Regions from separate parts of the Proteus sp. GOKU genome, predicted to be linked through region 2. Evidence: predicted binding sites of a transcription regulator. Region 2 holds the regulator's gene; the other holds the start of a gene.
What was found. The regulator sigma-54, encoded in region 2, starts transcription at its own class of promoters, with help from an activator protein. The targets are predictions, from matches to a motif close to GTTGGCACANNTTTCGCTNT.
Positions count from the first base shown of each region.

Region 1: a site for sigma-54 is predicted at 4,623-4,642, ahead of glnA (glutamate--ammonia ligase). Genes of this name have one in related genera too.

Region 1 is NZ_CP034105.1:3,858,920-3,867,307, reverse strand. Features, by position in the region: gene hemN (oxygen-independent coproporphyrinogen III oxidase) at 1-445, shown strand, start outside; gene glnG (nitrogen regulation protein NR(I)) at 465-1,889, opposite strand; gene glnL (nitrogen regulation protein NR(II)) at 1,900-2,946, opposite strand; gene glnA (glutamate--ammonia ligase) at 3,132-4,541, opposite strand; gene typA (ribosome-dependent GTPase TypA) at 4,901-6,736, shown strand; gene EHE21_RS17635 (helix-turn-helix domain-containing protein) at 7,124-7,432, shown strand; gene EHE21_RS17630 (HipA N-terminal domain-containing protein) at 7,436-7,855, shown strand; gene yihX (glucose-1-phosphatase) at 8,060-8,388, shown strand, end outside.
Region 2 is NZ_CP034105.1:561,677-570,064, forward strand. Features, by position in the region: gene tldD (metalloprotease TldD) at 1-874, shown strand, start outside; gene EHE21_RS02685 (ribonuclease domain-containing protein) at 961-1,461, shown strand; gene EHE21_RS02690 (barstar family protein) at 1,461-1,742, shown strand; gene yjgA (ribosome biogenesis factor YjgA) at 1,816-2,376, opposite strand; gene pmbA (metalloprotease PmbA) at 2,565-3,893, shown strand; gene rnk (nucleoside diphosphate kinase regulator) at 4,011-4,421, opposite strand; gene npr (PTS phosphocarrier protein NPr) at 4,597-4,869, opposite strand; gene rapZ (RNase adapter RapZ) at 4,866-5,720, opposite strand; gene ptsN (PTS IIA-like nitrogen regulatory protein PtsN) at 5,800-6,267, opposite strand; gene hpf (ribosome hibernation promoting factor) at 6,417-6,704, opposite strand; gene rpoN (RNA polymerase factor sigma-54) at 6,728-8,209, opposite strand; gene lptB (LPS export ABC transporter ATP-binding protein) at 8,269-8,388, opposite strand, start outside.

The DNA of each region.
Region 1 (8,388 bases), 840 kb from region 2:
CCAAGGCTATACCACTCATGAAGAGTGTGATTTATTAGGCATGGGAGTTTCTGCAATAAGTATGTTAGGCGATAACTATGCGCAAAATGAAAAAGTATTGAAAGAGTATTATGCGCGTGTAAATAGTGAAGGGAATGCACTATGGCGAGGTTTATCTCTGACTAATGATGATTGTATTCGTCGAGATGTAATTAAAACCTTAATTTGTAATTTTAGTCTGCGTTTTTCTGATATTGAAAAAATGCACAATATTGTCTTCCATGACTATTTTAAAGAAGATTTAGAATTACTTGTGCCAATGAAGGATGATGGTTTAGTTGAAATAACAGTAGACGGTATCCAAGTTACACCACGAGGACGTTTGCTAATTCGTAATATCTGTATGTGTTTTGATACCTATTTACGAAATCAAATGCGCCAACGTCAATTCTCGCGTGTTATTTAATCGATGAAGGGGTAGAGGATCAATATTCCTCTATCCCTAACTCTTTTAATTTACGGGTTAATGTATTTCTTCCCCAACCTAATAATCTTGCCGCATCTTGTTTATGTCCTTGTGTGTATGCCAAGGCACTAAGTAATAATGTGCGTTCAAATTGAGGTAGGGCATCTGTTAAGATATTTTCTTTTCCTTCCCCTAATGCTTCATCTGCCCATAATGAAAGGTGCTGTGACCAATGTTGAGAAGAAGCAATTCGACTGATATTTTTGGCTTTCTCATCAGGTTGGCGAATTTCTTGTGGTAAATCTTGAGGCATTATCTCTTGGCTTGCCGTCATTACGGTTAACCAGCGACACACATTCTCTAATTGTCTGACGTTACCTGACCAGTTGTATTCCATCATTATTTGCAAACTTTGCTGATGAAGCGCTTTGGTTTCGACACCTAATTCTTTTGCTGTTTTTTGTAGAAAATAGCGTGCTAAGCTGGGAATATCTTCCGTTCTATCTCGTAATGGGGGTAACTGAATACGTATTACATTGAGTCGATGATAGAGATCTTCACGAAAATCACCTGCTTGAACTCGCTTTTCTAAATCTTGATGTGTAGCGGCAATAATACGTACATCGACTTTTACAGGGGCATAACCACCTACTCGATAGAATTGCCCTTCAGCAAGGACTCGCAGTAAACGTGTTTGAATATCAAGAGGCATATCGCCAATTTCATCAAGAAACAGTGAGCCGCCATTCGCTTGTTCAAATCGACCTTGTCGTACTTGAGAAGCACCTGTAAATGCGCCTTTTTCGTGACCAAAAAGCTCTGATTCAATCAGGTCTTTAGGAATGGCTGCCATATTTAAGGCGATAAAAGGAGAGGAAGATCTTGGGCTGTGGCGATGTAATGCATGTGCCACTAATTCTTTCCCTGTCCCTGATTCCCCATTAATCAGCACACTAATTGAAGAGCGAGAAAGCCGACCAATAATACGGTAAACCTCTTGCATTGCAGGTGCTTCGCCAATCATATCTGAAACTGATTGCAATGAAGTTTCATCGTTATTCGGTTGTTTTTGCTCGCGATAATGAGTAATGGCGCGATCAATTAGTGCCAACGTTTCGTCGATATCGAACGGCTTTGGTAAGTAATCAAATGCCCCTTGTTGATAGGCATTAACAGCCGCATCGAGATCAGAATGTGCCGTCATAATAATCACGGGCAGAGTTGGATATTGTTCTTTAATTATTTTTAGAAGAGATAAACCATCAATATCAGGCATACGAATGTCTGATAACAATACATCAGGTATTTCTGTATTAAGTGCATTAAGCACATCATTCGCATGTTCAAAGGTTTTACATGACAGACCTTCACGAGAAATAGCGCGTTCAAGTACCCAGCGAATAGAGCTGTCATCATCAACAACCCATACATTTCCTTTTTGCATTGGTTATCTCCTACTTAATTGGTAAATAAATAGAAAATTCAGTATTTCCGGGCCAACTGGTAAATTCAATTTTACCTGCATGCTGATCCACTAAATTACGTGCAATAGATAACCCCAACCCATTGCCACCTTCTCGACCGCTCACCATAGGATAAAAAAGCGTATCTTGTAGATGAGGAGGAATGCCATCACCGGTATCAATCACATCAATGCGAGCAACAAGGCGATGGCGTTCGCCATGAAGCGTGACTTGAAAAGCAGTACGGGTACGTAAAATAATCGTCCCTCCTGTTTTTTCAACGGCTTGTAAAGCATTGCGTGTAATATTTAGGAGTACCTGTTCTATTTGATCTGGGTAATGTGATAACTCAGGTAAACTCGGATCGTAATCTTTCAATAAGGTGACATTTTCAGGGCATTCAAGGGAAATAAGCTGAGCTACGCGCTCCACAACATGATGAATACTCTGATGGGTTTTTGTCCCCGGATGTTGAGGACCAAGCAATCTATCCACCAGCACCCGTAGGCGATCAGCTTGTTCAATAATGACTTGCGTGTATTCCGTTAAGGCAGGATCAGGTAAGGATTTTGCTAGCAATTGAGCTGCACCTCGTAATCCTCCTAACGGGTTTTTAATTTCATGTGCCAGCCCCCTAACCAATTCCCTAGCAGCCATTTGTTGGGCTTGTTGGATCTGCTCTTGGCTTAACCGGCGTTGACTATCCATAGGCGCCAGTTCCAGCAAAATATGTTGCTCGGAAATAGGTTGGGCACTGAGCGACATTGTGTGTGATTGGTTATTGACAACCAATATCACTTCATTGTCGGTAAAGCTTTGTCCATTCGCTAATGTTTCACGCATTAAATCAGCATCAAAAGAGTAATAGCTGAAAAGGGCAGTGAAAGGCGTTTCAAATAGTTTTCGACGGCTTTGTGCTAAAACCTGTAACGCAGAATGATTTGCGTAGCAAATAATAAACTCTTTGTTGATAACCAATACAGAGTGTATCAGTGAGTCTAAAATTAATGTGTTGTCAGGTAAGTCTGCCGTTTCCATATTGAATACCCCATTGCACCATTTTAGTGCATCTTACCTTTATTACATTAATGAACCAATGCGTAAGTGAAAAGACTGACTCCTTAAGTGGGAGAAAAGTGCCCATCCGAAGATGGGCAAAATAGCTTCACGGCAAAAAAAACAGTTTTACATCTAGGCTTAAGTGTTTATTAGTAAAAATAGTCTTAAGCGCTGTAATACATTTCAAATTCAAGAGGATGCGGAGCCATACGTACACGTTGTACATCAGCACGTAATAATTCTAAGTAAGCATCAATAGCATCATCAGTAAATACACCACCGCGAGTTAAGAATTCACGATCTGCATTTAATGTATTTAATGCTTCTTCTAATGAACCTGCGACAGTTGGGATCTCTTTCGCTTCTTCTGGTGGTAAGTCATAGAGGTTTTTATCCATAGCATCACCAGGGTGAATTTTATTGATAATTCCATCAAGACCAGCCATTAACTGCGCAGCAAACGCAAGGTAAGGGTTTGCTAACGGATCTGGGAAACGAACTTCAATACGGCGCGCTTTCATGCTAGCAACAACTGGAATACGAATTGACGCTGAACGGTTACGTGCAGAGTAAGCCAGCATTACAGGTGCTTCAAAACCCGGAACTAAACGTTTGTAAGAGTTAGTGGTTGGGTTAGTAAATGCATTTAATGCACGAGCGTGTTTGATAATACCGCCGATGTAATACAGCGCCATTTCAGATAATCCGCCGTATTTGTCACCTGCAAACAGGTTTACGCCGTTTTTAGACAGTGACATATGGCAGTGCATACCTGAACCGTTATCACCAACTAATGGTTTTGGCATAAAGGTCGCTGTTTTACCAAATACGTGAGCCACGTTTTGTACCACGTATTTATAAATTTGAGTTTCATCTGCTTTTTTGGTCATGGTATTAAAGCGAGTAGCCACTTCATTTTGACCCGCAGTTGCTACTTCATGGTGATGAGCTTCAACAACTAAGCCCATTTCTTCCATGATGTTACACATAGTAGAACGAATATCTTGTGATGAATCAACGGGTGGCAGTGGGAAATAACCCCCTTTAACCATTGGGCGGTGACCTTTGTTACCGTCTTCATATTTGGTATTGGTGTTCCATGCAGCTTCAATATCATTGATAGCGTAAGAAGCGCCTGAAATATCGTTTTTGAAACGAATATCATCAAACAGGAAGAATTCTGGCTCTGGCCCAAACAGCACTGTATCTGCGATACCACTTGATTTTAAATAGTCTTCAGCACGTTTTGAGATTGAACGTGGGTCGCGATCGTAACCTTGCATTGTGCCAGGTTCTAAAACGTCACAACGAATAATCAGGGTTGGATCTTGGAAAAATGGGTCAAGCATTGCAGTTGTTGCATCTGGCATCAGCACCATGTCTGATTCGTTAATGCCTTTCCAGCCACCAATAGAAGAACCATCGAACATTTTTCCTTCTTCAAAGAAATCATCGTTAACCTGATGAGCCGGAATAGTAAGATGTTGTTCTTTACCGCGGGTATCAGTGAAACGTAAGTCAATATATCTAACTTTATGTTCTTCAATCATGGATAACACATGTTCAAGGGACATAGGAACTCTCCTGGCGAATGGTTTTATTGAGTGCAGTGGCCTTACACATTTTTCGGTGAATTTTTTGCTCACCTAAATTCTATTGCGAAAAGCATGCCAACTTATCTAAAAAGGGATATATACTGTATTGATGAAGTTTAGTGTAGAATATCTCCTGTGATTTTTTAATTATTGCACAAAGTTGGTGCAAATTAAGCCTAATTAATTGCACTATTTTGGTGCAATTGAACGGATGCTACTAAATTCTGAGGCGTGAAAAGGATCACAATTCAATTAATTGCATATTGTTAAGCAATCATTATTGTGATCTTGTTTAGTCTCTCGTCTAAAGCGTGTACAATACTGCGCTTATTTCTACAATGCCTGAGGCAAATTTTGTGATCGAAAACTTGCGTAATATCGCCATCATCGCCCACGTTGACCATGGTAAAACAACTATCGTCGATAAATTACTACAGCAATCTGGTACGTTCGGTGAACGTGAAACCGTTGCTGAGCGCGTGATGGACTCAAATGATCTCGAAAGAGAGCGCGGAATTACTATTCTTGCGAAAAATACAGCGATTAAATGGAATGACTATCGTATCAATATCGTAGATACCCCAGGACACGCCGACTTCGGTGGTGAGGTAGAACGCGTTATGTCTATGGTAGACTGCGTTCTATTGCTGGTTGACGCGATGGATGGCCCAATGCCACAAACTCGTTTTGTGACACAAAAAGCGTTTGCTAACAACTTAAAACCAATTGTTGTTATCAATAAAGTTGACCGCCCTGGTGCGCGTCCAGACTGGGTTGTTGATCAGGTATTTGACCTGTTCGTAAACTTAGGCGCAACTGACGAACAACTTGATTTCCCAATTATCTATGCATCTGCATTAAATGGTATTGCGGGAACAGATTACAATGACATGGCTGAAGATATGACTCCGTTATATGAAGCTATTGTCAAATATGTAGAGCCACCAAAAGTTGATCTGGAAGGCACATTCCAGATGCAAATTTCTCAGTTGGACTACAACAACTACATGGGTGTTATCGGTATCGGTCGTATCAAGCGTGGTAAGGTTAAACCTAACCAGCAAGTTACTATCATCGATAGCGAAGGTAATACTCGTAACGGTAAAGTCGGTAAAGTGTTAGGTCACTTAGGCTTAGAACGTATCGAAGTTGACGTCGCAGAAGCTGGCGATATCATTGCCATCACAGGCTTAGGCGAACTGAATATTTCTGATACGATCTGCGAAACAGGTGCTGTTGAAGCATTACCTGCATTAGCCGTTGATGAACCAACTGTTAGCATGTATTTCTGTGTTAATACTTCACCTTTCTGTGGTCGTGAAGGTAAGTTTGTGACTTCTCGTCAGATTTTAGATCGTCTGAAAAAAGAGTTAGTCCATAACGTAGCATTACGTGTAGAAGAAACTGAAGATCCAGATGCATTCCGTGTATCAGGTCGTGGTGAGCTTCACCTGTCAGTTCTGATTGAAAATATGCGTCGTGAAGGTTACGAATTAGGTGTATCTCGTCCTAAAGTTATCTTCCGTGATATTGACGGCCGTAAACAAGAGCCTTTCGAACAAGTTACTATCGATATTGAAGAACAACACCAAGGTGATGTGATGCAAGCGATGGGTGAGCGTAAAGGCGAAATGCGTGATATGCAACCAGATGGTAAAGGACGTGTACGTTTAGACTACATTATCCCTAGCCGTGGTCTGATTGGTTTCCGTACTGAATTTATGACCATGACATCAGGTACTGGTTTACTGTACGCAACATTCAGTCATTATGATGATGTTCGTCCGGGTGAAATCGGTCGCCGTAATAACGGTGTTATGATCTCTAATGGCCAAGGTAAAGCCGTTGCTTACGCACTGTATAGCTTACAAGACCGCGGTAAATTATTCGTGACTCATGGTGCAGAAGTTTATGAAGGCCAAGTGATTGGTATTCATACTCGCTCTAATGACTTAACAGTAAACTGCTTAACGGGTAAAAAGCTGACTAACATGCGTGCTTCTGGTACAGATGAGGCGACAACGCTGACTCCACACCTGAAACAAACATTAGAACAAGCATTAGAATTTATTGATGACGATGAGTTAGTTGAAGTAACTCCGCAGTCTATCCGTCTGCGTAAGCGTTATCTGTCAGAAAACGATCGTCGTCGCGCTTACCGTAGCAAAGACTAATTCGTTATTCTGATAACATAATTCTTAGGGCGCGTTAGCGCCCTGAGTTTATACTCGTCATACTTCAAGTTACAGAGGAGTTGACTACGCTCAGTTAGTCGAGTCACATAGCTTATCTATGTTCCCCGCCTATCTTCACTTGTTGCCTATCTGTAACTCAAATTATTTAGAGTATAGGTACTATAGGTACCATAAGACGAATGCGGTGGAGTATTTGCCACCGCATAAGTTTTTCTCTTCCTGCCTCTCTTTTCTTACCTTTTATTCCTCAAGTTGCATTTACAACTTAAGTGTTGTTTATAACTCAAAATACAACTTATAAGTTGTTTTTAAGTTGCAATACAACTAAAGTGTTGTAAAAATCACCAATACAATATCGAAACACATATGAAAACGATTAATGAAATTGCCAATTTAATAGCTGAACAACGTAAAAAATTAGGCATAGAGCAAAAAGATATGTATTTACGTATTGGTATGAAGCAACAACAATACCAACGCATAGAATCAGGCAATGATATTAAGCTCTCTACCTTACTACGGGTACTAGAAGGATTAGATTTAGAGTTATCAATTAAGGCTAAAAATTCTAATGTAAACTCGGCAATTGCAAATACGGAGATAGCCAACAGAAGCAAAATTGATTTGGACGATGACGTGGATGATCTCGATTTTTGGTTTAAGAAAAAGGAATAACCAATGATTAAACAGGTTGAGAAAGTGGAAGGTCTTAATATTCAGTTACATGGCATTGATGTTGCGATTATTGCACATTATGCTGGTGGGAAAAATATACTGACATTTAATCCCCATTTTGTCGATATGCCAAAAGAAAGTCGACCGAGTTTCACATTAAGACAGTTATTTGATCCTGAATATTTAACTAAGCCTCAAATTCGCACACAGAAAATCTCGCCTGTGCTATCTAACTTGCTACCTGAAGGTGTATTAAGAGAATACATTGCGAATGTATTGAAATGCCATATAGATAATGAATTTGCCATTCTTGCTTATTTAGGGGCAAATTTACCCGGTGCTATTTTAGTAACACCTATAAAAGCAGGAGCGGTTCCTAATTGGGCACAGTTGCATGATGATTTTAAAATCATACAAAAATAAATAAGAAGAAGGTGTTTTATCATCACATCACAACTTCATTGTAGATAATGATGCTTTTAGTCTCATTTTTCGTCTCTCCCTATTCTGGTTTTATGTTTTACAAAAAAATTAAGTGTGATTATTGTACTTTTTTGGTGTTTAAGCCTGTTCAGTAAAGCGATTTATGATTAAAGTAAAATGAGTTTTCTATTATGGAGAGGATTTATGCTTTATATCTTTGATATGGGTAATGTGATTATTGATATCGATTTTAACCGGGTATTCGCAGTATGGAGTAAACTCAGTGGTGTTCCATTAGCGAACATAAAAAAGAACTTCACCACAGGAGAGATCTTTAAATTACACGAACGCGGCAATATTACAGACATCGAGTTTGCAGAAGAAATCAGTTCAGAATTAGAAATGAATTTAAGCTTTGAACAGTTTGCTGAAGGATGGCAGGCTATTTTCGTCGCATTACGCCCTGAAGTCATTGATATAATGAATAAGTTAAGAGAACAAGGACATCGGGTCGTGGTGTTATCAAATACTAA
Region 2 (8,388 bases):
GGAAGAAGATGGCAAACGTGAGCGTGGCGCAAGTGGTGGCGGTGGTCGCTTTGGTTATGACTATTTCTTAACTAAAGCAGATGGTGAAAGCCATGCAGTTACTTATGCTCGTGAAGCAGTACGTATGGCATTAGTGAATTTATCAGCGATTGCAGCGCCCGCTGGAACAATGCCTGTGGTATTAGGCGCAGGATGGCCGGGTGTATTATTGCATGAAGCTGTGGGTCATGGTTTAGAAGGTGATTTCAACCGCCGTGAAACTTCTGTATTTTCTGGTCGCCTTGGTGAGAAAGTCACTTCCGAGCTTTGTACGATTGTTGATGATGGTACTCTTGAAGGCCGTCGAGGCTCTGTTGCTATCGACGATGAAGGTGTTCCGGGTCAATACAATGTCTTAATCGAAAACGGCATCTTAAAAGGCTATATGCAAGATAAGATGAATGCGCGTTTAATGGGTGTTGCACCAACAGGAAATGGTCGTCGTGAGTCTTATGCGCATCTTCCTATGCCTCGTATGACAAACACCTATATGTTAGCTGGTAAATCTTCTCCTGAAGAAATTATTGCCAGCGTTGATCGCGGTATTTACGCACCAAACTTTGGTGGCGGTCAGGTTGATATCACATCGGGTAAATTTGTTTTCTCAACCTCTGAAGCTTATTTAATCGAGAATGGAAAAATAACAAAACCAATTAAAGGGGCAACTCTGATTGGTTCAGGTATTGAAGCGATGCAACAGGTCTCTATGGTGGGTAATGATCTCGCTTTAGATAAAGGCGTCGGCGTTTGTGGTAAAGAAGGACAAAGCCTCCCTGTTGGTGTGGGTCAACCTACGTTGAAGCTTGATAAGATCACCGTAGGCGGTACTGCTTAATCTTTTTAATAGTTATTTATACGTATTAATTAAACTCCATCTTTTGATGGAGTTTTTTATCCCAGCGACAGTGAAGGTGCTAATTTATGGGTAAACGTTTATTACCAGTTATTATTGTTATTGCTGTTTTATTTGGTGTTCTCTATAAAGGTTTGCTTCCTGAAGCGAATGTATCCTCCTCTTCATCGCCAGTTTCTGTTCCAACATCATCAAGCAATAGCAGCAATAAACCAGCACAAATTCCTCTTTCTATTGATGAAAAAACACAAGCCAATGCAGTGGCTAACTATTTACAACGTCATCAACAGCTACCAAGTTTTTATCTCACTAAAAAACAGGCAAGAGAACAAGGTTGGAATGCGAAAGAAGGTAACTTATGTGAAGTTTTGCCGGGAAGAGCAATTGGTGGTGATCGCTTTATGAACCGTGAAAAACAGCTACCAGAAGAAGCAGGACGCCAGTGGTATGAAGCTGATGTGAATTATCACTGTGGTCATCGTGGTAGCGACAGATTGCTCTATTCGAATGATGGGTTGATTTATGTCACCACTGATCATTACCGCACAATGACAAAGGTTGCTCCTTAATGAAACAGGTTATCTTCGATTTTAAGACGCTAGTAGATAGAGATGCTTTTTATCAGGATTTTGCACTGCAATTTCAGTTAGATGATAATTTTGGCGATAACCTAGATGCATTGTGGGATGCGTTAGTAGGAGAAATAGAATTGCCTGTCAGTATTGTTTTTAAGCATCTACCTCATCATTCCCGTGATTTTCAGCCTTTAGTGGAAGTGATGCAAGAAGCACAGAATGAACTTGGTAAAGAGGCATTGAGCTTTCATTGTGAGCACAAAGCGAAAAAGTAATTAAGCGCAAAAAGTACGCCCTGAAAATCGCAGTGATACAGAATTTACACTGCGTTTTCAGGATGATCAGGTTTTATGCTGATTCTGATAAATCTTTTAGATATTGAAATAGTAAGCGGAATGATTTTGGTGGCTTATTCGCTTCTTTTTCTTTTTTCGCATTACGGATAAGTGTGCGTAATTGTTGACGATCTGCCATTGGATAAAGCGCCACGACTTCTTCAATCACTTCATTACCGCCTTCGACAAGGCGAATTCGCAGATCTTCAAGTTTATGTAACACTAAAATCTGTTGGTTGTGACGGTTTTTCAGTTTATCAAGCGCTTGACGGATCGGATCTTCGTCCACATTGCGCAGTAGTTTTCCAATATATTGAATTTGGCGACGGCGCGCTTCACGCTGTACTTTTTGTGCTAATTGAATAGAGGCTAATAATTTCTCATCTAATGGTACACGCTCTAATTCTTGTGCACTTAATTCAACTAATTCAGTACCCAGTTTTTTGAGTGCTTCAGCATCACGTTTAATTTCGCTTTTGCTGACCCAGATGATTTCGTCCTCTTCTTCCTCTTCTGACGATGTATCGTCAAATTCAGGATTGAGGTAATGCCACTCTTCAGGCTGCTTTGCCATAATAAAAATTCCTGTTGCAGAGTAAGCCGGGAGTGTGATTTGGTGAATGACCAAAAGCCCGACGGGTGATAACATTCATATATCTTCTATTGTAACTGGGAAAATCGCTTGTTGACCACCTGTCAATTGATTTACTTTGCTAAAAATAAGTAAAAAGTGGTGTTCTCCTTAGGAAAAAATGGTTCTCAATGAATAATTCAGATCAGGTAAAACAGCTTGAAGACGCCGTCTCGCTTGCATTAGAGCTGGCTGCTAAACAGTGTGATAGTGCTGAAGTCGCTATTAATAAATCGACGGGCATTAGTGTGAGTACGCGTTACGGTGAAGTTGAAAATGTTGAATTTAACAGTGATGGTGCTTTAGGCATTACGGTTTACCAACAACAACGTAAAGGTAGTGCATCTTCAACAGATTTAAGTCCTGATGCAATTAAGCGTGCTGTACAAGCCGCTGTGGATATTGCACGCTATACTTCAGTTGACCCGTATGCAGGACCTGCTGATCAAGAGCTATTAGCCTTTGATGCGCCTTTCCTTGATCTTTACCATCCTACCGAAGTAACGGCAGATAAAGCGATTGAATTAGCATCACGAGCAGAAAAAGCCGCTTTAGATAGCGATAGCCGTATTATTAATACAGAAGGGGGCAGTTTTAATAGCCACAGTGGAACCCGTGTATTTGGTAATAGCCTTGGCTTATTAAAAAGCTATTCATCTTCACGCTATTCTATGTCGAGCTGTGTTATTGCTCGTGATGGTGAAGATATGGAGCGCGATTATGCCTACACCATTAGTCGTCGTTTTGATGATCTGGAATCGCCTGAATGGGTAGGTCAAGAGTGTGCTCGCCGTACTTTATCTCGCCTTGCACCTCGTAAGCTCCCAACCATGAAAGCCCCCGTTATTTTTGCAGCCGATGTTGCGACTGGTATTTTTGGCCATTTGGTGGCGGCAATCAGTGGTAGCATGATTTATCGTGAATCTTCTTGTTTACTCGATAGCTTAGGGAAGCAAATTTTCCCTCAATGGCTAAATATTCAAGAGCGTCCTCACTTAATGAGAGGCCTAGCATCAACACCATTTGATAGCGAAGGTGTGCGCACAACTGATGCCGAAATTATTAAAGATGGCGTATTACAAGAGTGGCTATTAACCACTTATTCAGCAAGAAAATTGGGTTTAAAAAGTAATGGTCATGCTGGTGGTATTCATAACTGGTATATCCCAGGGCAAGGTTTATCATTTGATGCACTGTTAAAAGAGATGGGAACAGGGCTAGTTGTGACAGAATTGATGGGACAAGGCGTCAGCACAGTAACAGGTGATTATTCTCGTGGCGCGAGCGGTTTTTGGGTTGAAAACGGTGAAATTCAATATCCTGTAAGTGAAGTCACTATTGCGGGTAACTTAAAAGATATGTGGGCAAATATTGCCACTATGGGTGATGATATCGAGATGCGCAGTAATGTTCAGTGTGGATCGTTGTTATTACCAGAAATGAGTATTGCAGGTGAGTAAATTCTAGATACTGATCGCAACCTTTAATCTCAGCCCGCAATGGGCTGAGATATCGCGTTTATCAGTGTGCTTTTCAATTTGAGAAGATAAAAATAAGACGCGAACCTTCAGCTCTGCTTAACGGTGTAATTCACCCGCAGCTTCAGGTTGGTATAGAATTTCTAATACTTTAACCTTAGTTTCAAGGCCATTAGGCAGCTTCCAACTGATCTCATCATCAATCGCTAAACCTAGTAGCGCAGCACCCATTGGTGCCATAACGGAAAGTTCAGTAGTGCTGTCTTTTAATGAAGCAGGATACACTAATGTACGAGTACGCTCTTCATTATTTTTTAAGTCCATAAAACGGACTTTGCTGTTCATTGTGACAATATTAGCAGGGATATCAGCTGGTGTAACAATGTCAGCACGATCTAACTCTTCATTCAATGCTTCAGCAATCGGGCTATCTGCAAATGCCGGTTGTTCAAGTAGTGAATCTAAACGTTCTGCATCAAGTTCGTTGATGATAATTGTTGGCTTTGTCATACCACACTCCAATTTATTCCAATGCAAAACAACACCCCCACGGGTGAGGTGGGGGTGTTGTTAAACTCATATAAGAGATAATAGGCGGTTCTGTATAAAAAAGAAAGAGACAGTGATCACAGTCTCTTTCGGGTTATTTAGTTAAGAAATGCTAATCTATTGTTTTCTATTACGATTATTCTTCATCAAACCCCGATTCAAATAATGCGATAATAGCATCAATAGCTTCATTTTCATCACTACCTGTAACTTCTATATCAATTTGACTGCCTTGCTCTGAATCTAACATCAGCATAGCAATCACACTATCCGCTTGTGCCTCAACCCCTTCGTTGTTGCGTAAAATGACGGTTGATTGAAATGTTTTTACTAAATCAAACAACTTCATTGCAGGTCTTGCATGCATACCGAGTCGATTTTTAATCGCAACTTGTCGATATTGGGTCATTTGCGTTTTTCTAGTGTTCTGTGACGTGATTGTACGTTTTTCCCTCTAGAGCGGAAATAATCTGCGAGTTGCTCTGCAACATAAACAGAACGGTGTTTACCACCCGTACAACCAATCGCAACCGTCAAATAACTACGGTTATTGGTTTCTAACATCGGCAACCAAAGTTCAAGGTAGCTTCTAGTTTGATAAATAAAGTTATGAACTTCAGTGTGCCTATCTAAAAATGCCGCGACAGGGCGATCAAGACCTGTCATTGGACGCAGTTTAGGATCCCAATGTGGATTTGGTAAGAATCGCACGTCAAAAACATAGTCTGCATCAATAGGAATACCATGTTTAAAGCCAAACGATTCAAAGACCATCGTCAGCTCACGTTCACGCTTACCTAACAAGCGAGTACGCAGCATTTCTGCGAGCTCATGAACTGACATCTCAGAAGTATCAATGATGAGATCAGCGCGTGATCGCAATGGCTCAAGCAGATCACTTTCGGTATCAATTGCCATTTCTAACGAAAGGTTCTTGGTCGAAAGAGGGTGAAGACGTCGAGTATCACTATAACGACGAATTAAGGTATTTCTATCTGCGTCTAAAAATAAGAGTTGTGGAGAATATTCAGCGGGTAAACTTTCCAGCGCTTTTTCGAAGATCTCCGGCGACTCTGGCATATTTCGGACATCAATACTGACTGCGGCAGCAGAAGCATCACGTTCAGCCAGTGTTTTTGCGAGCTCAGGTAAAAGATCAACAGGTAAGTTATCAACACAATAAAATCCCATGTCTTCAAGCGCACGCAAAGCGACTGACTTACCTGAACCAGAGCGTCCGCTGACTATCATCAGCACCATGAGGTAGCTCCCCTATAATTTCCCAGTGATGAATATCATTCCACTGTATGCTATTCGCGTCCTACTAAACCCGTAGGGGTTATTCTGTGATAATCTGATAAAGCTCTTCATCACTTTGTGCGGAGCGTAGTCGGCGACATAAATTTTTGTCTGCCAACTGTTTTGCAATCAAAGACAGTGTGTGTAAATGTTCCTTACATTGTGTCGCAGGAACGAGTAATGCGAACAACAAGTCGACAGGTTGATTATCAATAGCGTCGAAGGCAATAGGTTCGCTTAGGTGAAGAAACACACCAACTACTTTTTCTGTTTCATCACTTTCAATACGTCCATGAGGGATAGCTAACCCCCCCCCAATCCCTGTTGTACCGACTTTTTCACGCGTTAATAAAGCTTCAAATATCAGTGTTTCGGGTAAATTAAGTGCTTTAGCTGCATTTTCACTGATAATTTCTAACGCGCGCTTTTTACTCGTGCAATGTACATCATTATGCGTACATGCCAGAGAAAGTACGTCGCTAATATTCATCTTTGTATCGTTGTTCATTGTCTTATTCACTTAGACCAGCAAACCAGATGCCACAAAGTGACATCTGGTTTTTTGTTACTGATATTGATTAGGCGTTGGCTTAAACCGAGTCATAAACAACGCAGTAACTTCGCCGATTGTATCCCCATTTTACAATGGGAAATGAATTAATGTTGTCTCAGTTTATCTTTGTGTTTGGTTAATTGACGAGCCAGTTTATCCATTAATCCATCAATTGCTGCGTACATATCTTCTGCTTCCGCAGAGGCATGCAATTCACCGCCGTTAACTTGAATGGTCGCTTCCGCGATTTTATTAACTTTCTCGACTTTCAGGATCACCTGAACGTTATTAATTTTGTCAAAGAACTGAGGTAATTTCGCGCTTTTTGCTTTGACGGTATCACGCAGAGCATCGGTTAATTCAATATTATGACCAGTGATTTGAAGTTCCATAGTGTCTTCCTTCTCAATTATGCTCAAACCAACTCTTTGCGTTGATTTGAAGGCGGGATGGATAATGACTCTCTATACTTCGCAACAGTGCGTCGAGCAACCTGTATTCCAAGTTCTCCGAGCATATCAGCCAGTTTACTATCACTAAGTGGTTTCGCTGGATTTTCTGCTGCGATTAGTTTCTTCACTAAAGCCCTGATTGCTGTTGAAGAGGCTTCGCCTCCGCTATCAGTATTCACATGGCTAGAGAAAAAATACTTCAATTCGAAAATTCCTCTCGGGCAATGCAAAAATTTTTGCGTTGTCACTCGAGAAATGGTGGATTCGTGCATTTCAACCTGTTCAGCAATATCTGCTAACACAAGGGGTTTCATATGCTCTTCACCCAATTCGAAAAATGCCTGCTGTGTGTCAACAATGCAATGAGCGACTTTTAATAATGTCTCATTACGGCTTTCTAAACTTTTTATCAGCCATTTGGCTTCTTGTAAATTATCACGAATAAATTTTCCATCACTCTCATTTTGGGTCGATTGACCCAATGCTGCGTAGGTCTCATTTATTCGTAGGCGAGGAATGCTATCTGTATTTAACTCAACTTGCCAGCGCTCACCTGATTTTTTTACCAGTATATCTGGAATAACATACTCTGACTCGCCTGTATCAATACTTAATCCGGGTTTAGGATCAAGAGACTGGATCATCTCAATAACCGATTTAAGTGTCTCTTCACGTAACTTCGTTTGACGCATCAATTGGCGAAAGTCACGGTTACCTAGCAACTCTAAATATTGGCTGATCACTAACTGCGTTTCTTTAAGATAAGGTGTTTCTGTTGAAAAAGCGGATAGCTGAATCAAAAGACACTCTTTTAAATCACGCGCAGCAACACCAATAGGATCAAAGCGTTGGATACGTTTTAATACGGCTTCGACTTCATCAAGCTCTAACTCATCATCGCCCATTCCAGCAAGGATGTCATCTGTTGTGACAGTTAAATATCCTGTTTCATCAATAGCATCGATAATACTTATCGCAATTGCTCTGTCTGTTTCTGAAAACGGAGTGAGATCAGCCTGCCATGTTAGGTAATCTTGCAATGAAGCCGTTGTTTCGCCTTGATACAGTGGAAGTTCATCATCAGTATAGTCATTACTGGTGCCAGAAGGTGTGCCTGCGGTGTAGATCTCTTCCCATTGAGTATCTAAAGGGAGATCATCAGGCATCTCTTTTTGCTCTAAAGCATCCAGCGTATCGAACTCTTCAACTTCGTTTTCGGTTGTTGTTTCTGTTGTAGAGTCGGACTGATTTTCTGTATGAGAGGTATCGTCTGAAACGGGATCTTGTTGATCGTCGTCTTGTTCTAGAAGTGGATTAGACTCAAGCGCTTGCTGAATTTCTTGTTGTAATTCAAGCGTCGAAAGTTGCAACAAACGAATAGCCTGTTGTAGCTGTGGCGTCATTGCCAGTTGCTGACTAAGACGAAGTTGCAGACTTTGTTTCATAATAATGCGATGAGTCCTTTGCTGTTGTCATCCATGACAGAGTAAAAGTGAATCAAAGATTACAGGCGGAAGCCTTCACCTAAGTAAACACGTTTAACTTGCTCATTTTCAAGAATTTCTTCTGGTGAACCATGAGCGATAAGGTGACCTTGGCTGACAATATAAGCACGTTCACATAC